Regions from separate parts of the Rhodococcus sp. 4CII genome, predicted to be linked through region 2. Evidence: riboswitches for the same ligand, from Rfam matches in the RefSeq annotation. Region 2 holds a riboswitch; each other region holds the start of a gene.
What was found. Region 2 has a riboswitch for thiamine pyrophosphate ahead of H0B43_RS28625 (TenA family protein). Riboswitches for the same ligand answer to the same signal wherever they lie in the genome.
Positions count from the first base shown of each region.

Region 1: another riboswitch for thiamine pyrophosphate. It lies ahead of thiC (phosphomethylpyrimidine synthase ThiC); the one in region 2 lies ahead of H0B43_RS28625 (TenA family protein).
Region 3: another riboswitch for thiamine pyrophosphate. It lies ahead of thiO (glycine oxidase ThiO); the one in region 2 lies ahead of H0B43_RS28625 (TenA family protein).
Region 4: another riboswitch for thiamine pyrophosphate. It lies ahead of H0B43_RS24495 (3-oxoacyl-ACP reductase); the one in region 2 lies ahead of H0B43_RS28625 (TenA family protein).

Region 1 covers NZ_JACCFE010000002.1:5,411,525-5,416,345, forward strand. The annotation lists gene thiD (bifunctional hydroxymethylpyrimidine kinase/phosphomethylpyrimidine kinase) at 15-860, opposite strand; gene thiC (phosphomethylpyrimidine synthase ThiC) at 871-2,517, opposite strand; TPP riboswitch at 2,510-2,617, opposite strand; gene H0B43_RS25735 (GNAT family N-acetyltransferase) at 2,751-3,125, shown strand; gene H0B43_RS25740 (GNAT family N-acetyltransferase) at 3,227-3,589, shown strand; gene H0B43_RS25745 (hypothetical protein) at 3,682-4,341, shown strand; gene H0B43_RS25750 (exodeoxyribonuclease III) at 4,308-4,821, opposite strand, start outside.
Region 2 covers NZ_JACCFE010000002.1:6,022,036-6,026,856, reverse strand. The annotation lists gene H0B43_RS28635 (MFS transporter) at 1-741, shown strand, start outside; gene H0B43_RS28630 (carboxylesterase/lipase family protein) at 734-2,287, opposite strand; TPP riboswitch at 2,394-2,489, shown strand; gene H0B43_RS28625 (TenA family protein) at 2,483-3,205, shown strand; gene H0B43_RS28620 (ABC transporter substrate-binding protein) at 3,190-4,230, shown strand; gene H0B43_RS28615 (ABC transporter permease) at 4,208-4,821, shown strand, end outside.
Region 3 covers NZ_JACCFE010000002.1:5,401,953-5,406,773, reverse strand. The annotation lists gene H0B43_RS25700 (thiazole synthase) at 1-389, opposite strand, end outside; gene thiS (sulfur carrier protein ThiS) at 382-606, opposite strand; gene thiO (glycine oxidase ThiO) at 610-1,677, opposite strand; TPP riboswitch at 1,675-1,787, opposite strand; gene thiE (thiamine phosphate synthase) at 1,812-2,510, shown strand; gene H0B43_RS25680 (NUDIX hydrolase) at 2,511-3,269, opposite strand; gene H0B43_RS25675 (hypothetical protein) at 3,395-4,774, shown strand; gene H0B43_RS25670 (glutamate ABC transporter substrate-binding protein) at 4,771-4,821, shown strand, end outside.
Region 4 covers NZ_JACCFE010000002.1:5,135,729-5,140,549, forward strand. The annotation lists gene H0B43_RS24475 (CocE/NonD family hydrolase) at 1-273, shown strand, start outside; gene H0B43_RS24480 (oxidoreductase) at 314-1,192, shown strand; gene H0B43_RS24485 (organic hydroperoxide resistance protein) at 1,212-1,634, opposite strand; gene H0B43_RS24490 (MarR family winged helix-turn-helix transcriptional regulator) at 1,637-2,089, opposite strand; TPP riboswitch at 2,163-2,266, shown strand; gene H0B43_RS24495 (3-oxoacyl-ACP reductase) at 2,316-3,080, shown strand; gene H0B43_RS24500 (LLM class flavin-dependent oxidoreductase) at 3,082-4,377, shown strand; gene H0B43_RS24505 (CitMHS family transporter) at 4,462-4,821, shown strand, end outside.

The sequences.
Region 1 (4,821 bases), 610 kb from region 2:
ACGTTAACAATTACTCACGAGCGACGAAGTCGCCACAGGGGGGAGACGGGGCCGTGACCGGCGCCCAGGTCGTAGGACGCCTCCAGGCACTTGGTGACCCACTCCTTGCCGAACGCCACCGCATCGGGCACCGACCATCCGTGGGCGAGTGCGCTCGCGATGGCGGCGGCGAGGGTGTCGCCGCCGCCGTGGTCGTTGCCCGTGTCGATGCGGGGACTGCTGAACTCGAGAAAGGTATCGCCGTCGAACAGTAGATCGGTGCTCGACGCCGATGTCCGGAGATGCCCGCCCTTCACGATCGACCACTGCGCCCCCAGTGCATGCAGCGCCTCCGCTGCCCGCCGCGCCGTCGCGTCGTCCACGACGTCGATGCCGGTGATCAACCGGATCTCGTCGAGGTTCGGCGTCACGACCGTGGCGATCGGGATCAGCGTGTTCCGCACGGCGTCCAGTGCCTCGGCGTGCAGGAGCGGATCTCCGTGCATAGACGCGCACACCGGGTCGACGACCAGCGGGACCGGTTGGTCGCGCCCGATCCCGACCTCGGTGCACACGGCGGCGACGGCCTCGATGATCGCCGTCGACGCCAGCATGCCCGTCTTCGCTGCCCCGACCCCGATGTCGTCGACGACGCACCGCACCTGCGCGGCCACCGTCTCCGGCGGAATCTCGTGGAAACCGCTGACGCCCACCGAGTTCTGCACCGTCACCGCAGCGACCGCGACGCACGCGTGGACGCCGCACAGGGCCATCGTCCGCGAGTCCGCCTGGATTCCGGCGCCACCACCGGAATCGGTGCCGGCGATGGTGAGGACGCGGACGGGGGTCTGGCCGTCGGGGGTCAGGGGCAGCAGCTTCACGACAGGGACCTTACCGATTCTCGGAGGTGACGGATTCGACGGGCAGATACACGCGTCCACCTGCGTCGACGAACTCGCTCGACTTCTCGGCCATGCCCGCCTCGATGGCCTCGATCGTATCGAGCCCGTGTTGCTGCGCGTACTCGCGCACATCGGCGGAGATCCGCATCGAGCAGAATTTCGGACCGCACATCGAACAGAAATGCGCGCTCTTCGCCGGCTCCGCGGGCAGGGTTTCGTCGTGGAACTCGCGCGCGGTGTCCGGATCGAGGGACAGCGCGAACTGGTCGTGCCAGCGGAACTCGAACCGGGCCTTGGACAGCGCGTCGTCCCGCTCCTGGGCGCGCGGATGCTGCTTCGCCAGGTCCGCGGCGTGGGCCGCGATCTTGTACGTGATGACGCCGATCTTGACGTCGTCGCGGTTCGGCAGTCCCAGGTGCTCCTTCGGGGTGACGTAACAGAGCATTGCGGTGCCGGCCTGCGCGATCATCGCCGCGCCGATCGCGGACGTGATGTGGTCGTACGCCGGCGCGATGTCGGTGGCGAGCGGTCCGAGCGTGTAGAACGGCGCCTCCTCGCACAGTTCTTCCTCGAGCCGCACGTTCTCGACGATCTTGTGCATCGGCACGTGTCCGGGTCCTTCGATCATCACCTGCACGCCATGTGATTTCGCGATCTTCGTCAGTTCGCCGAGAGTGCGGAGTTCGGCGAACTGAGCGTCGTCGTTGGCGTCGGCGATGGAACCGGGGCGCAGTCCGTCGCCGAGGGAGAACGTGACGTCGTAGCGGTGCAGGATCTCACACAATTCGTCGAAATGGGTGTACAGGAACGATTCCCGATGATGGGCCAGGCACCAGGCCGCCATGATCGAGCCACCGCGCGAGACGATGCCGGTCACGCGTTTCGCGGTGAGCGGGATGTAGCGGAGCAGGACTCCGGCGTGGACCGTCATGTAGTCGACACCCTGCTCGCACTGCTCGATCACGGTGTCGCGGTACATCTCCCACGTGAGCGCGGTGGGGTCTCCGTTCACCTTCTCGAGCGCCTGATAGATCGGCACCGTGCCGACCGGCACGGGCGAGTTGCGCAGGATCCACTCCCGGGTCTCGTGAATGTTCTTGCCGGTGGACAGGTCCATGATCGTGTCGGCGCCCCACCGGGTCGCCCACACCATCTTCTCGACCTCCTCCGCGATCGACGACGTCACCGCGCTGTTGCCGATGTTCGCGTTGATCTTGACCGCGAAGGCCTTCCCGATGACCATCGGCTCGAGTTCGGGGTGCCTGCGGTTGGCCGGGATCACGGCCCTACCCGCGGCCACCTCGGCGCGCACCGTCTCCGGTGAAACACCCTCGCGTGCAGCGCAATACCGCATTTCCGGGGTGACGGTGCCGGCTCGGGCCGCGTCGACCTGAGTGCCCTCCCGGTCGGCGATCCACGGCGCGCGCAGATGCGGCAGTCCCGCCTCCAGGTCGATGGTGGCGTCCGCGTCGGTGTACGGACCCGACGTGTCGTAGACGTCGAGGTGTTCACCGTTGGTGAGGTGCACACGGCGCACCGGCACCCGGACGTCGTCGCCCGACGGCAGGTAGTGCTTGGTGCTGCCCTCGATCGGCCCAGTGGTGACGGACGTGGCTGTAGATACAGTTTTGCTCATCGATGATGCTCCCTACGCCGGCATTACCCGGACAGGTTCGACGGTCGACGGCCCTAGCCGTCCTCTCAGCCCGCTGGTGCGAGCCCCCGTGGATGTGTAGTTGTCCCGGAGACTGTAACCGAGATCTCTGCGGGCACACATTCGGGGGAAACTTGGACAGCGCTTCCGACCATCGGTATAAAGGGTGATGAACATCACATTTCGATTACGACACATACCCCCAGGAGATAGCCATGCTGACGGACGCGCAGGTTGTGGACGTGATCGACAATGCCGATCAGAACCGGTTCGAACTCCGGCTGAGCGGTGATCTGGTCGGGATTCTCGGGTATTTCGACCTCGCGGAGACGCCGCCCGGAGCGGGGGCGGCCGCAGCCCGGCCGCCGGGTTCGAAGGGTAAGGGGCGGCAGGCGCCGGTGGTCTCGTTCATGCACACGGTGATCGTGGAGGATTTCGGTCACCGTGGGCTGGCCGCGCTCATGGTGGGCCGCTCGCTCGATCTCGCCCGGGGGTACGGATGGAAGATTCGGCCCGTGTGCACGTACGTGCAGCGCTTCGTGTCGGCGCATCCCGAATACCGCGACCTCATCGTCCCGGTGGAGCGCTGACCGTGCGCGCGCCGTGAAGCGGCAACCCGACTACAACGAAACGGTTCCGGGACCGGCGATTCGGCTGATGACGACGTCATCTTGCTGATTCCATGAGTGGCATGAATCACATTTCGAACGGTTCCGCGTCGCCGAGTTACGTCGCGGCCACCGACGCCCGCGTGCTCGACAACCCCGCCCACGAACGATTCGATCTGTGGCTGGGTGACGAGTTGGTCGGCATTCTCGGCTACCGGGACGGCGACGACATCCCCGGTTGCACGTCCGAACCGGGCGAGGTGGTCGCGTTCATGCATACCGTCGTCAAAGAAGATTTCGGTGGCCGCGGGCTGGCCGCGATCTTAGTGGCCGAGGCTCTGGGCTGGGCGCGCAATCGTGGCTGGAGAGTGCGTCCCATCTGCACATACGTCCAGCGCTACCTGGCATCGAATCCGGAGCATCTGGACATTCTGGCGGTCGAGTAGAACTTCTGTGAGAGCACTGCTCTTGATTTCTGCGACGTCGCTGTGAATACTGCTCTGTATAGAGAGCAGTGCTCACATTCGAAGGAGTCGTCATGACCGTGTCGGATAGGATCGGAAATCGGACCTCCGGAGTGTTGTTTGCGCTCACCGGTGTCCTGTTCGTCGTCTACCCCGCGGTGCGCCCCTATGCCCCGAACGGGGCCCCGGACGGCCCCGCCGAGTTCGCCTCCCCGTGGTGGCTCGTCGCGCACCTCTCCGCCGTCGGTGGGTTCATCGCGTTCGGGCTTGCGCTCGTCGCGCTCGGCAGCATCCTGAAGCGGACACCCGGCGCGCGGGCCGCGATGGTCGCTGTTGTCGCGTCGTGGGTCGGGATCGGGCTGACGCTGCCGTACTACGGGGCGGAGACGTTCGCGCTGCACGCCCTCGGCGGCAGCGGACTGGACGAGGACGCAGTCGCCACCCTCGCCGAGAGCGTGCGAATGGGCTCGGCGCAGGCGATTCTCTTCGCGGCAGGACTGCTACTTCTCGCGGTCGGCGCGGTCGCGGCAGCCGTGGCCATCGCCCGATCCGGACTGTTCGCCCGATGGACGGGAATCCCGATGGCGCTGGGATTCGCGTTGTTCATTCCGCAGTTCTACGCCGACGCCCCACTGCGCATCGCGCATGGAATGCTCATCGGGATCGGTTGCGCGGTGGTGGCTCTCGGCGTGCTGCGGTCTCAGTCGCCGAGGTCGACGATGACCGGAGCGTGATCGCTGGCACCCTTGCCCTTGCGCTCGTTCCGGTCGATCTCGGCCTTGTCGACCCGGCCCGCGAGGGCAGGCGAGCCGAGCACGAAGTCGATGCGCATGCCCTGCTTCTTCGGGAACCGCAACTGGGTGTAATCCCAGTACGTGTAGACACCGGGACCCGGGGTGTGGGGCCGGACGACGTCGGCGAAACCCGACTCGACGAACGCGTGGAAGGCGTCCCGCTCGGCGGCGGACGTGTGGGTCTTGCCCTCGAACAGCGCGGGATCCCAGACGTCCTCGTCGGTGGGGGCTACGTTCCAGTCGCCGACCAGCGCGATCTGTGCGTCCGGGTTCTGCTCCAGCCACCCGACCGCGTCGGTGTGCAGCTTCGCGAGCCAGTCGAGCTTGTACGTGTAGTGCGGATCGGCGAGCTCGCGGCCGTTGGGAACATACAGGCTCCAGATGCGGACCCCGTTGCAGGTGGCGCCGATGGCGCGGGCT
Region 2 (4,821 bases):
ATCGCCACCGTGGGTGCAGTGAACACGTTGTGGGTCGCCGCCGCCGGGTTCGTACTGTCCGTCGCGACGATCGCGTTCCTCCGTCTCGAGAACGCCGGCAGACCGGACCTTGCCACGCGCCCGACGTCCATCTGGCACGGCACGCTCGAGGGATTGAAGTTCGTGTGGCACAACCGGCTCCTGCGCACGATCGCTCTCGTGGACATGGCGGTCGTCGCGCTGTACATGCCCGTCGAATCGGTGGTGTTCCCGGTGTACTTCACCGAACTCGACAAACCCGCGCAACTCGGTTCCGTCCTGATGGCGCTCAGCATCGGCGGCGTGGTGGGCGCCCTCGCGTACGGACCACTCGCGCCGTACGTGTCGCGCCGGATGCTGATGGTGGTGGCGGTGACGGTGCTGGGCGCGGCGATGGTCGCGATGGCGTTCCTGCCGCCACTGTGGGCGATCCTGGCGCTGGCGCTCCTGCAGGGTCTGGTGTTCGGTCCGGTCGGCCCGATCGCCAACTACGCCATGCAAACTCGCAGTCCGGAGCACATGCGCGGCCGGGTCACAGGGGTCATGACGTCCACCGCGTATGCGGCGGGTCCGCTGGGCTACCTGCTGGCCGGTCCCATCCTCGACAAGTGGGGAATCCAGCCGACGTTCTTCGTGCTGGCGATCCCGGTCCTGATCATCGGGTTGGCGTGCGTCGCGCTGCCCGTGCTGAAGGAGCTGGACGAGAACGTGCCGGTCAGTTGAAGCCCATGACGTCGTTGCCCCACGCGATCCGCATCTCGCGGTCCGGGTCCTGCACGAGGGTGTCCGCGCCGTCGATCAGCAGGGTGGAGCGGTTCTCCTCGTCGTAGGGCGCCCAGTGCTTGGACCCGTCCAGCGCGGCGGGGACACCGTGCCGCGCGAACGCGAGCCACCGGCGCTGGATCCGGCCCGACACCTCGAGTGCCGTCTTCCGGCCGCCGAGCCAGAACGTCGGGTCGATGTTGAGGGTGTCGAAATTGCCGAAGACGTACGGGAGTTCGGTGGCGTGCCCGGCGCCGATGCGCGCGGCCTTGAGCATCGGCGTGGCCTGATCGAACCGGTACATCCAGGTCGGCGAGTGCCTGCTGTGCGCGTCGGCCACCCACAGGGCGGGCATCCGGAACGCGGCGTCGCGGGACATCGCGAGTGCGCCCTTCGGTTTCCCGCGGTCCGGGTACGCCGACAGGATGTCGGCGAGGCGGGCCGCGGGCAGTTCCGGGTGATCGGTCGCGATCGCCCGCAGCATCTCCTGCACCGAATCCGACGTGACCGGCAGCAGAGGCGATTTCATGAACTTGAAGATCGACGACTCGTCCTTGTTGGAACCGATGATGAGCGGGATGCGGTGGGAGAAGCCCTTCTGGAACGCGGCCACCGGGTAGCGCGGCAGGAAGTCGCGATCCACCACCGGCGCCATCGCCAGCGTGCCGGGGATCTTGACGGGGACCTCGTTGACGAGGGTGTCGCTGGCCTCGATGATCGTGCGGTACGGCAGCCGCAGCAGCGTGTCGATCTGCCCCGGCGCCACGTCGAGGATGTCGAGGAACTGCTTCCCGACGGTGGCGGCCCGCTCACCACCGTAGACGGACGTCGCGGGTGGGCTCTGGGCGATCGCGCGGTGGAACAGCCCCTCCGCGCTCGGACACGTCATCAGGGTGGTGATCGACCCGGCCCCGGACGACTCCCCGAACACCGTCACCTCGTCCGGGTCGCCGCCGAACGACCCGATGTTCTCGCGCACCCACTCGAGGGCCGCGACCTGGTCGCGCAGCCCGCAGTTGGTCTCGAACACCCGCCCGGCGGTCGAGAACGACGACAGGTCGAGGAACCCGAGCGCTCCCACCCGGTAGTTGAAGGAGACCAGCACGACGTCGCCGAGGGTGGACAGGACGCGCCCGTTGTAGATGCCCTGCGCCGCGGTTCCCAGGCAGTACGCGCCGCCGTGGATCCACACCATCACCGGCCGCGGGGTGCCGTCCGGTCGCGGCGCCCACACGTTCACCGACAGGCAGTCCTCGTCCATCTCGAGTCCGGCGTCGATCGGGACGGCGGTGCCGTGCCCCTGCGGCGCCATCGGGCCGAAGTCGGCGCAGTCGCGCACACCCTCCCACGGCGCGGGCGGGACCGGCGCGCGGAACCGCAGGTCGCCGACGGGGGCCGCGGCGAACGGGATGCCCTTCCATGCGTAGACGTCGCCCTCGGGGTAGCCGCGCACCTCGCCGTCCCGGGCACGGACGACGAGCGTGTCGCCGGACTTCTCGACATCCACGGACGAATCTCCTCACGCAGCGCGTACCGGGAATCTCAGGCCAAACTACCAACGATGAGCAGGCAGGGCCTTTCCTTCGCGGGCACGGGCGGTGCTAGGGTCGGCTTGTTCTGACACGGGGTGCTCCGCACGGGCGGGGCTGAGAACACACCCGGGAACCTGCTCAGGTAATGCTGACGAAGGGATGTCAACGTTGTGAATAGCTCTGTCCAAGATGCTGCCGGCGCCGGCCAGCACGCCCGATTCACGGACCACTTGTGGGACCGGACGAAGGTGCTGCGCGAAGCGATCGACGAACTCGAGTTTCTGCGCCGCCTCGGTGACGGCACGCTGCCGCTGGACGTGTTCCGCACGTACATCGAGCAGGATTTCCTGTACCTGACCGGCTACGCGAAGGCGCTGTCGCTGGTGGCCGCGCACGCGCCCGGTCCCGTCGAGGCCGGCTTCTGGGCGGGTTCGGCAGCCGAGGCCGCCACCGTCGAGGCAACCCTGCACCAGAATCTGCTGACCAGCGGACGGCTCCCCGCGTCGGACGCGGAGCCTCAGCATTCGCAGGCCTGCCTCGGATACATCTCGTACCTGACCGCCGTGGCGGCCACGGAACCGTACGCCGTGGCCGCGGCCGCGGTGCTGCCCTGCTTCTGGATCTACGCGGACGTGGGACGCCGGCTCGCGGCGAGCGCCCGTGACGTGCTCTCCGCCGACCCGTCGCACCCCTATGCGCAGTGGGTGACCACGTACGACGCGGAGGAGTTCCACGCCGCCGTCGCCCGGGCCCGCGAACTGGTGGACGCCGCCGCCGAGGCCGCGACCGATGCCCAGCGTGAGGAGATGGTGGAGGCGTTCGTGATCGCCAGCCGCTACGAACTCATGTTCTGGGACACCGCACTCAACGAGCAGGAATGGCCGGCGTCGTGACACTCTTCTCTCGCACCAAGCGCGCTGCGACCGCAGCCGTCATCCTGGTCTCCGCCCTGTCGATGCTCACCGGCTGCGCGGGTGACTCGCAGTCGGACGACACCATCCGGTTCGCACTCGACTGGACCCCGAACACCAACCACACCGGTCTGTTCGTCGCGCAGCAGCAGGGCTATTTCGCGGACGCCGGACTCGACGTGCAGATACTGCCGTACAACGACACCTCCCCCGACACCCTGGTCGATGCCGGAAACGCGGAGTTCGGGGTGAGCTTCCAGAGTTCCGCGACGTTCTCGAAGGCCGCGGGCGCGCAGACCACGTCGGTCCTGGCCCCACTGCAACACTGGGCGACGGGCATCGCGGTGAAGGCGGATCGCGCCGACATCACCCGCCCCCGGGATCTTGACGGCAAGATCTACGCCGGTTTCGCGGACCCGGACGGCGAGGAGACGCTGAAGCAGATCATCCGGAACGACGGCGGCAAGGGCGAATTCACCACCGTCACGCTGGGCACGTCGGCGTACGAGGCCGTCTACTCCGGCACCGCCGACTTCACCGTGTCGTTCTTCGGCTGGGAAGGAATCGAGGCCGAGCACCAGGGCACGCCGATGCGCTACTTCCACTACACCGACTACGGCTTCCCCGACGCGTACGCGCTGATCATCGAGGGCAACGAACAGTGGATGGCCGACCATCCCGAGCAGGCCCGCAAGTTCGTCCAGGCCCTGCAGCGCGGCTACCAGTTCGCCGCCGACCAGCCGGATCAGGCGGCGCAGATCCTGATCGACGCCAACCCCGGCGCGTTTCCGGACGAACCCCTCGTCAAGGAGAGCCAGCAGATGTTGTCGTCCGAATACATGAAGGACAGTGCCGGCAAGGTCGGAACCCAGACGGCCGAGAAGTGGGCGGGATACTCCGGTTTCCTGTTCCAGCACGGCCTGCTCACCGGCCCCGACGGGGCACCGCTGACCACGGAACCCGACTGGTCGACGTATTTCACCAATGAGTACCTCGCTCAGCCCTGACACCAGTCTCGGCACTCCGGCCCCGGGCACGTCCTCGCTGCTGCGACGGACGGTGCCCGCGGTCGTGGTCCTGGCACTGCTGCTCGTCGCCTGGCAGGTGTACGTGACGGTCAGCGGTATTCGGCCGCAGGTGCTGCCCTCGCCGCTGCGCGTCGTCCAACAGGGTTGGCGGGCGCGCGACGCCATCTCCGGTCACGCTTCCGCGACGCTGCAGGTGACACTGATCGGTTTCGCAGTGTCCCTGCTCTGCGCCTGGGCGCTCGCCGTGCTCGTGGACTTCTCGCCGTGGCTGCGACGCGCATTCGTTCCGCTGTTCGTCGTGTCGCAGACGTTGCCGATCATCGCGATCGCGCCGCTGATGATCATCTGGTTCGGTTTCGGTCTCCTGCCGAAAATACTCGTGATCGCACTCGCCACGTTCTTCCCGATGACGATCGGCCTGATCGAGGGTTTCGCCGCGGCCGACCGGGAGGCCGGGGCGCTGCTGCGCAGCATGGGCGCCTCGCGGTGGCAGGAATTCCGATACGTTCGGCTCCCGTCGGCGATCCCCCGGTTCTTCACCGCCTTGCGGATCGGCATCACGTATGCCGT
Region 3 (4,821 bases), 620 kb from region 2:
TCCACCAGTTGTTCTGCCGCGCTGACCAACTCGATGGCGTCGGGCATCAGGGTGCGTTCGTCGGCGATGACCTCGAGCTTCACCCAGTCGGTCTCGAGCGCCTCGCGGGCGAGTTGCGCCGTCAGCACAGCCTCGGCCGCACCGCGGCACCCCGCGGTATTGGGCAGCGGCGCGATGTCGAGCCTGCGCAGCAGGTCCAGCACGCCGGTGCCGCCCACGGCGTCCACGCGGCGCATCGCGACCGTGGTCAGCTCGGTGCCGGACGCCACGAGGGCCTCCTCGAGCACGGTGAGGTTGGCGGCGCCGCCGGTGCCCATGATCAATCGGGAACCGAACGTCCGTCCCGCGATGGTGAGGCCCTTCTGCAGGCCGACAGTCGCGTCAGCCACCCTGCACCGCCGTGAGGATCTCGATCTCCCAGCCCCGGACCACCAGTTCGTCCCACCGGGCGCGCGGGAACACCGCGCCGTTCACCGCCACTGCGATGCCTTTGGACGGCAGGTTCAGCGCCTCCAGCAGCCCGGCGACGGTCAGTGGTTCCGTGAACTCGTGGTCCTCACCGTTGACGCTGATGCCGATCGGCACCACTACTTGCTGCTCACTCATCTCTTACCTCGCTACCTTTTCGAAACGTTCGGGGTCGGCGGCTTTCGCCTCGACCAGTGCCGAGCCCTCCAACAGTGCCACCGTCGCGTCGGCGGTCACCGGAGTGAGCAGGATGCCGTTGCGGCCGTGCCCCGTCGCCACCACCACACGATCGGACACCCGGCCGATCAGAGGCAAATTGTCCGGGGTCATCGGGCGCAGACCCGCCGAGGCCTCGCGCAGTTCGTACTCGCCGATCGCCGGCATCAGCGCCTCGGCGTCCGCGATCAGGTCGCGGACACCCGCCACCGTGACCTGCGTGTCGTTGCCCGATTCGTACTGGGTGGCTCCGACGACGATGCCGTCGGCGCGCGGCACCAGATACGCGGGCCGGCCGTGGACGCTGCCACGGATGGTGCGTCCCGGCGCAGGGGTCACCCCGGGACGGGCACGCAACCGCAAAATCTCACCCTTCACCGGCCGGACCGGAAGTCCCGGCCACAGGGCCGGCGACGCGATGCCGGCGGTGACCACGATCTGGTCCGTCTCGAGCCGGTCGATGCTCTGCACGGCCTCACCGATCAGCTCCGCTCCCGCGTCCACGGCGCAGCGCCGCAACGCCTGCAGCAGCAGCCGGTTGTCGACAGCCAGTTCGTCGACGGCCAAGAGCCCCAACCGGACTCCGCGGCCCAGCATCGGTTCGAGTGCCCGGACCTCGGCGCGGTTCAGGATCTGCAGATCCCGCCCCTGCGCACCCACCCATTCCGCGATGGTCCGCAGGTCCTCGGCGTCCGCACCGTCCAGAGCGACGGTGAGCGAACTCTCCGACGTGAACAGGTCGACCCCGGCCCCGGCCTCGAGTTCCTTCCCGAATTCGGGCCACCGATCTAGCGATGCGCTCCCCAGTTCGAGGACGCTCTCCTCACCTGGCCAGCCCTCGGACAACGGGGCGAGCATTCCGCCCGCCACCCAGGACGCCCCCGAACCGATCGACGGGTCGTACAGCCGCACCGACCAGCCGTTGCGGGCTGCGCGCCACGCAATGGACAGGCCGATCACTCCGCCTCCGACGACGGACACCGATCTCGCCATTGACTCCACCTCACTTCCTGCGCCGGCATGATCCGGGTCAGGTATGACGGTCGGGCTCGGCGTGAGCCCCTCTCAGCCCCACGTTCCCCGGGACTCCCGTGTTGCACTTTCACCGTAGAGGCTACCGTCATGCCGTGACCACCACGCACCACAGCAACCTCACGGACCGTCGGCGCCGCCTCGGAGCGGCGCGCTTGTACCTGTGCACCGACGCCAGGCGCGAGAAGGGCGACCTGGCGCAGTTCGCCGAAGCCGCGCTGTCCGGTGGCGTCGACATCATCCAGCTCCGGGACAAGGGCTCGGCCGGCGAGAAAAAGTTCGGCACGATGGACGCCCGGGACGAACTCGCGGCGCTGTCGGTGCTCGCGGCCGCGGCCAGGCGGCACGGCGCGCTGCTCGCGGTGAACGACCGCGCCGACATGGCGCTGGCGGCCGGGGCGGACGTGCTGCACCTCGGTCAGGGTGACCTGCCCGTTCCGTACGCGCGGACCGTCGTCGGGTCCGACGTGCTGATCGGCCGCTCCACCCACAGCCGCGCGCAGGCCAGCCTCGCGGCCATCGAGGACGGCGTCGACTACTTCTGCACCGGGCCGGTGTGGGCCACACCCACCAAACCCGGCCGGACCGCGTCGGGCATCGATCTCGTGCGTTCGACCGCAGACTCCGCGACCAACCGCCCGTGGTTCGCGATCGGCGGCATCGACGAGGCCCGCGTACCGGAGATCCTCGCCGCCGGGGCGACCCGCATCGTGGTCGTACGCGCGATCACCGAGGCCCGCGACCCGCAGGCCGCCGCGCGCTCGCTGTCGGCCCTCCTGCAGCAGAACGCCTAGTTACGGCTGATCCAGCCAGCCCAGCACAGTCGCCGGCGTCAGGACGACGACGGTGGCCGGCAACTGTTCGACCAGCTCGGGGTCGGTGGCGACGACCGCCGTGACCGTGCCCAGCGTGGTGCCGTGGCCGACCGGTTCGGCGAGCAGGCCGACCGTGTCCGCCGACTCGAGCACTTCGATGCGCGGCAGCCACCCGTACATGCCGTCGGGCAGGCGCACCGTGCGGGGCAGCGCCTTCGACAGCTGCGGCAACGCACCGCGCTCTCCCAGCACGTCGTACCTCGCGAACAGCAGTCGCACCTCGGTGGTCCGCAGTCGCGGCCATCCCGCTTCGAATCCGGGGTGCAGGGGCAGGCCGGCGACGTCTGCCTCCCGTACCCAGCGCAGTTCGGTGCTCTCCCCGTTCGGGACCGTCGGCAGCGGGCGCTCGGCGTCGGCGATCACGGTGGTGTAACTCCAGCCGCTCGCCGCCTCCATGGTGACGACCTCGGTGCGGACGCGGATGGCCGCGCTGTCGATGCCTGCTTCCTCGTGCGCCTCACGAACCGCGGCGTGGGTGGTGGTCTCGTGACTGTCCCGGGCGCCGCCGGGCAACGCCCACGTCCCACCCTGGTGGCTCCACGCAGCCCGGTGCTGCAGCAGCACGGCCGGCGTCTCGTCCGGCAGCGGCGCCCGCAGCAACAACCCGGCCGCACCGTGCTTGCCCCAATGACGACTGCCGTCCGGCCCGGTTGCCCAGCCGTCACCGTCACCACGCATCGACTACCCCTGTCCGACCTGATGGGTCACCCTGCAGTTCTCTCACACTAACGGTTTCTCCCGGAACTGCCCGTCGGCAGCCGGGAACCGACTGCTGCTTATATGCTCCCCACCAAGGTGCGGCCGTGACACGGGAGGGGTGCGAGGTGGTTCTGCGTGAGGCACCGTCGATCGAACCCCACGGCAGCCGCGCATTGTCTGCCGCCGCGGACGACGACGTCGACCCCGCGGTGGCGCGCCGCAAGGAACTGCGCGCGTTCCTCGCGTCGACTCCCGCCAAACTCACCGCGCTCGGCGCCCTCCTGGTCCTGCTCACCCTCGTCGCCGGATTAGTGGCCGCATCCACCGTGAACGGCCGGGAAGCCACACTCGACAGCGTCCTCGCCGAGACCGAACCGCTGTCGTTCTCGGCGCAGAATCTGTACAGCGCCCTGTCGGTGGCAGATGCCGCGGCCACGACGGCGTTCATCTCCGGCGGTCTCGAACCGCCCGAACTCCGGGACACGTATTCGCAGGCGATCGGCACGGCGTCCGCCGACCTCGTGTACGCGTCGGGCGGACTCGCCGCGAGCGACGTCGACAGCCGGCGTCTGCTCGCCTCCATCTCCAGCGAGCTCAGCGTCTACTCGGGTCTCGTCGAAACCGCGCGGGCCAACAATCGCACCGGTCATCCCGTCGGTGCCGCCTATCTCAGCGAGGCGTCCACGCTGATGCAGACGAGCATGCTGCCGATGGCGCAGGAGTTGCACACCCTGCAGGAATCCGACGTCGCGGACACCCAGCGGGACTACTCGCGTCCGCCCTGGTTCGCGCTGATCCTGGTGCTGATCGCGCTCGTCGCGCTGGTCGTCGCCCAGGTCGTGCTCGCGAGACTCAGCCGGCGCACGTTCAATCTCGGACTGATGCTGGCGTCCGCGTGCACCGCGATCCTCCTGGTCTGGATGCTGGTGGCCGGGCTCGTCTCCTCCGTCGACACCAATCGCGCGCTCACCCAGGGCGCCCGTCCGATGCACGAGTTGACCGCGGCGCGCATCCTCGCCCAGCAGGCGCGCACCGAGGAGACGCTCAAACTGGTCCGCCGCGATTCGAACGGTGACTACGACGCCGTCTTCGAGGACAAGTCCGGCCGGCTCGACGCCGTCCTGTCGAACTACCCCCAGGAGACCGGAGCGGTCGGTCGCGACGAGGTGGCCCGGGCCCAGCAGGCATGGACCGGCTGGTCCTCGGCGCACGACCGGATGAACGAGATCCTCGCCCGCGGCGACTTCGTCTCGGCGGCGGCGGTGGCCATCGGGCCGGGACCCGCCGACTCCGCGGCCCAGTTCACCGCCGTCGACGACGCGCTGACCGACGGAATCGCGACCGCCCGCGACCATCTGCGATCCCACGTCGCCTCAGCGGCCCGCGTGCTGACCGCGCTCGGTTCGGGCGCCCTCGTGCTGACACTGATCGCGTTCGCCGGAATTATCATCGGGTTGTGGCCTCGGTTGCGGGAATACCAATGAGGCGGCGCCCGATCGTGCTGCTGCTTCTGGCGGTTGTGGTCCTGACC
Region 4 (4,821 bases), 890 kb from region 2:
TACACCGAACCCCACCACTACCTGACGGTGGAGTCGCGGCAGCCGTTGGTGCCGGGCGAGGTGACGCCGGTGGACATCAACTTCGTGCCCACCGACGCGATGCTCCAACCGGGTCACCGACTGCGCGTGGACGTGTACGCGGGGAGCATTCCCCGGTATCTGCCGCTCGGACCGATGCTGGCCGACAGCGGGCTGAGACCGCAGCACGTCGCGTTGTCGCCGGACCGGCCGAGTTTCCTCAATCTGCCACTGGTCGGAAAGCAGGCGTGGTGACGGGTTCACGCCGCGCCCCGGCATCCGTAGGGTTGAAATCATGACCAAGTGGACAGCTTCGGACATCGTCGATCAGAGTGGCCGCACCTTCGTCGTCACGGGCGCCAACAGCGGTCTGGGGGAGGTGGCGGCGCGGGCACTCGGCCAGGCGGGGGCGCACGTCGTCCTGGCCTGTCGCAATACCCGCAAGGGAGAGGTGGTCGCGCGGTCGATCGGTGACAACGCCGAGGTGCGCCGTCTCGATCTCGCCGATCTCGCTTCCGTGCGGGAGTTCGCGGCGGGCATCGATGCCGTCGACGTGCTGGTGAACAACGCCGGCGTGATGGCGGTGCCGCAGCGCAGGACCGCCGACGGATTCGAAATGCAGATCGGCACGAACCATCTCGGGCACTTCGCGTTGACCGGGCTGCTGCTCGGCAAGATCACCGATCGGGTCGCCACGATGTCGAGTGCGGCGCATCAGGCGGGAACGATCCACCTCGACGACCTCAACTGGGAACACCGCAAGTACAACCGCTGGAGCGCGTACGGACAGTCGAAGCTCGCGAATCTGCTGTTCACGTACGAATTGCAGCGCAGGCTCGCCGCCGCGAAATCACGAGTCAAGGCGGTCGCCGCGCATCCCGGGTACGCCTCGACAAATCTGCAGGCGCACACCGAGTCCGTGCAGGACAAACTGATGGCGGTCGGTAACCGGATCTTCGCGCAGTCCGCGGAGATGGGGGCGCTGCCGATGCTGTACGCCGCGACCGCTCCCGACGTGATCGGCGGAAGTTACATCGGGCCGGACGGACTGTTCGAGCAGCGCGGCCACCCGAAAGTGGTGGGCTCCAACAAGAAGTCGCGGGACGAGCAGACCGCCGGGGCGCTGTGGTCCCTGTCGGAGAACCTGACGGGCGTCGAGTACAAGTTCGGGTGACCCGACGCCCGCGCAGGTGTCAGTCTTCGGTGACCTCGAGGGTGACGTCGATGTTGCCGCGGGTGGCGTTGGAATACGGGCACACCTGGTGCGCCTTCTCGGTCAGCTCGAGCGCTTGTGCCCGCGGCACGTGGGGAAGCGAGACCTCGAGGGTGACGGCGAGCCCGAATCCGCCGCCGTCCGTGGAGCCGATGCCGACACGGGCGCCGACGGCCGAGTCGACGACGTTCGCCTTCTCCTGACGGGCAACCAACTGGAGTGCGGAGTGGAAGCACGCCGCGTATCCGGCGGCGAACAGCTGCTCGGGGTTGGTGCCGTCGCCGGACCCACCCATCTCGGTGGGGATGGCCAGGTTCAGGTCGAGCCGGCCGTCCGACGTGCGCGCGCGGCCGTTGCGGCCTTCTCCGGTGGCAAGGGCTTCGGCGGTGTACACGATCTTCATGGTTACTTCTCTCCTGTAGGGGTGGGGAAACTGTGGAGCGATTCGGTGAGCCTCGACAGGGTGTCGCGGAGGGCGACGAGTTCGTCGACGTCCATTCCCGTCGAGTGAGCGAGCTGTGCGGGGATGCTCTCCGCGGCGGCGCGGAGACCCGCACCCTTCTCGGTGAGGTAGATCCCGACGCGGCGCTCGTCGGCCGACGAGCGCCGGCGTTCGACCAGGCCCAGGGCGTCGAGCCGCTTGAGGAGTGGCGACAGAGTGCCGGTGTCGAGGTCCAGGGCGTCGCAGATCTCGCGCACTCCGCGGCCGTCCTGTTCCCAGAGCACCAGCAGCACGAGGTACTGCGGGTAGGTCACTCCCAGCGAGTCGAGCATCGACCGGTATCTCGCCGTCATGGCCCGCGATGCCGAGTACAACGCGAAGCACACCTGGCGGTCGAGGGCGAGGTTGTCGGTCACCACCTAATGGTTGCACACAACTAGGTTGTGCACAACCATAATGGCCGGAACGGTGACTGGGCTTACACTGTTCGCCAGTGACACGGGGTGCTGCTCGGCGAGAGCCGGGCGGCTGAGAACACACCCGTCGAACCTGAACTGGGTAATGCCGGCGAAGGGATGTCGCGGAGACGGCCGTATTCGCCGCTTCGAATATCTCGTCGCCGACCGAACGGAAGGTGGCAGCATGCAGCTCGACAAGCAGATCGTCCTGGTGACCGGTGGTGGACGGGGCCTCGGCGCCGCCGTCGTGCGGTCGTTCGCGGCGCAGAACGCGCGGGTGATCGTGAACTACCGGAACAGCCGGGAGGCGGCCGAGGATCTCGCGGCTTCCCTGGGCGCAGACCGTGCGGTCGCGCTCCGGGCCGACGTCACGGATGCCGGACAGGTCGCCGCGCTGTTCGCCGCAGCCGAGGCGCACTTCGGCTCACCGGTGACCACGGTGATCAACAACGCGCTCGCCGACTTCTCCTTCAACGGCGACGCACGCGACAAGGCGGACGTCATCACGTGGGATGCGTTCGACGCGCAGTTGCGTGGCAGTGTGAAGGCGACCCTGCACACCACGCAGGCCGCGCTGCCGGGCATGCGTTCGCTCGGGTTCGGCCGGATCGTGAACATCGGGACCAACCTGTTCCAGAACCCCGTCGTCCCGTACCACGACTACACGGCCGCCAAGGCCGCGGCGCTGTCACTGACCCGCACCCTCGCCGCCGACCTCGGACCGGACGGCATCACCGTCAACATGGTCTCGGGCGGGCTGCTCCGCACCACCGACGCGAGTGCCGCTACTCCCGACGAGGTGTTCGACCTCATCGCGGCGAGCACGCCGCTGCAGCGGGTCACCACCCCGGACGAGTTCGCCGACGCGGTGCTGTTCTTCGCGTCCCCGTGGTCGCGTGCGGTGACCGGCCAGAACCTCGTCGTCGACGGTGGACTGGTCAAGGACTGACATGAGCGACACGAGGCAACTGCACTTCAACGCCTTCCTCTACAGTTGCGGCCACCACGGCGCGGCGTGGCGGCACCCCGCCTCGCAGGTGGAGCGACTCTGCGACATCACCTATTACGAGGAACTGGCGCAGACCGCGGAGCGGGGCTGCCTCGACGCGGTGTTCTTCGCCGACGGACATTCGGTGCGCGACCCCGCGACCGGGGGCATGTGGTTCCTCGAACCGCTCACCGCGCTGTCCGCGATGGCGCGGGCCACCGAGCGGGTTGGGCTGGTGACGACGGTGTCCACCACGTTCTACACCCCGTTCCACGCCGCCCGGATGCTGGCGTCGCTCGACCACATCAGTGGCGGCCGCGCCGGCTGGAACGTGGTGACGTCGATGTTCGACGCCGAGGCGCGCAATCACGCACTCGAGGAGATGCCGCCGCACGACGAGCGTTATTCGCGCGCTGCGGAATTCGTCGACGTGGCACTCGCACTGTGGGATTCGTGGGAGCCCGACGCGCTGGTGCTCGACCGGGACGGTGCCTTTGCGGATCCGGCGAAGGTGCGTCCGGTCGAGCACCGGGGCAAGCATTTCCTGGTGGACGGCCCGCTCACCGTGCCGCACTCGCCGCAGGGGCGTCCGGTGCTGTTCCAGGCGGGCGCGTCCGATCAGGGTCGCGACCTGGCCGCCCGGTGCGCCGAGGGCATCTACGCCGTCGCCTACGACCTCCCGGCCGCCCAGAACTACTACGCCGACGTGAAGCGCCGCATCCGCGCGGCGGGCCGCGACGCCGATGCGGTGACGGTGATGCCCGGCCTCGTGACCTACGTCGGCTCGACCACCGAGGAGGCGCACCGCAAGAAGGCGGAACTCGACGCGCTCCTCCCGGTCGAGCAGTCGCTGGCGCAGCTGTCGCTGTTCGTCCAGCAGGACTGCAGCGCCTGGGAATTGGACGCACCCGTTCCCGCGCTGCCGCCGCTGTCGGAATTCAGCGGACCGCAGGGCCGATACGACACGATCCTGCGGATCGTCGACAAGGACCGTCCCACCGTGCGGTCGCTGCTCGGCACGCTGGCTGCCGGGGGCGGGCACTGCACCATGATCGGCACCCCGGAGTCGATCGCCGACGAGATCGAGATGTGGTTCCGCCGCGGCGGGGCCGACGGGTTCAATCTGATGCCGCCGCTCTACCCCAGCGGCCTCGACGAGTTCGTCGACGAGGTGATCCCCGTCCTGCAGAAGCGGGGGCTGTTCCGCGCGCAGTATGAGACAGCGACCCTGCGTGACCATCTCCGGGGTCACCGCTAGTTGCCACCACAAAGAACACAACCTTCTCTACGAACGCAACCGTGACTGTGAGCGCCCTTCTCCCCGACACTTGCTGTAATCGCGATCACATCGCGACTCGAGCTCGGACGAGGAGTGGCAATGCTGGTAGCACTCGGCTTTCTGATGGTGGCCGTGTTCATGTTCTTGATCATGTCCAAACGGGCCACTCCCGTGGTCGGGTTGATCGCCGTCCCGGTCGCATTCGGCATCGCGGCCGGGGCGGGTCTCGGCATCGGCGACATGATCACCGACGGGATCAAGTCGCTGGCGCCGACCGCCGCGCTGCTGTTCTTCGCGATCATCTTCTTCGGGATCATGATCAACGTCGGCCTGTTCGATCCGCTGGTGAAACTGATCCTCCGGCTCGTCCGCAACGACCCCATGCGGCTCGTCGTCGGCACCGCGGTGCTCGCGATGGTGGTG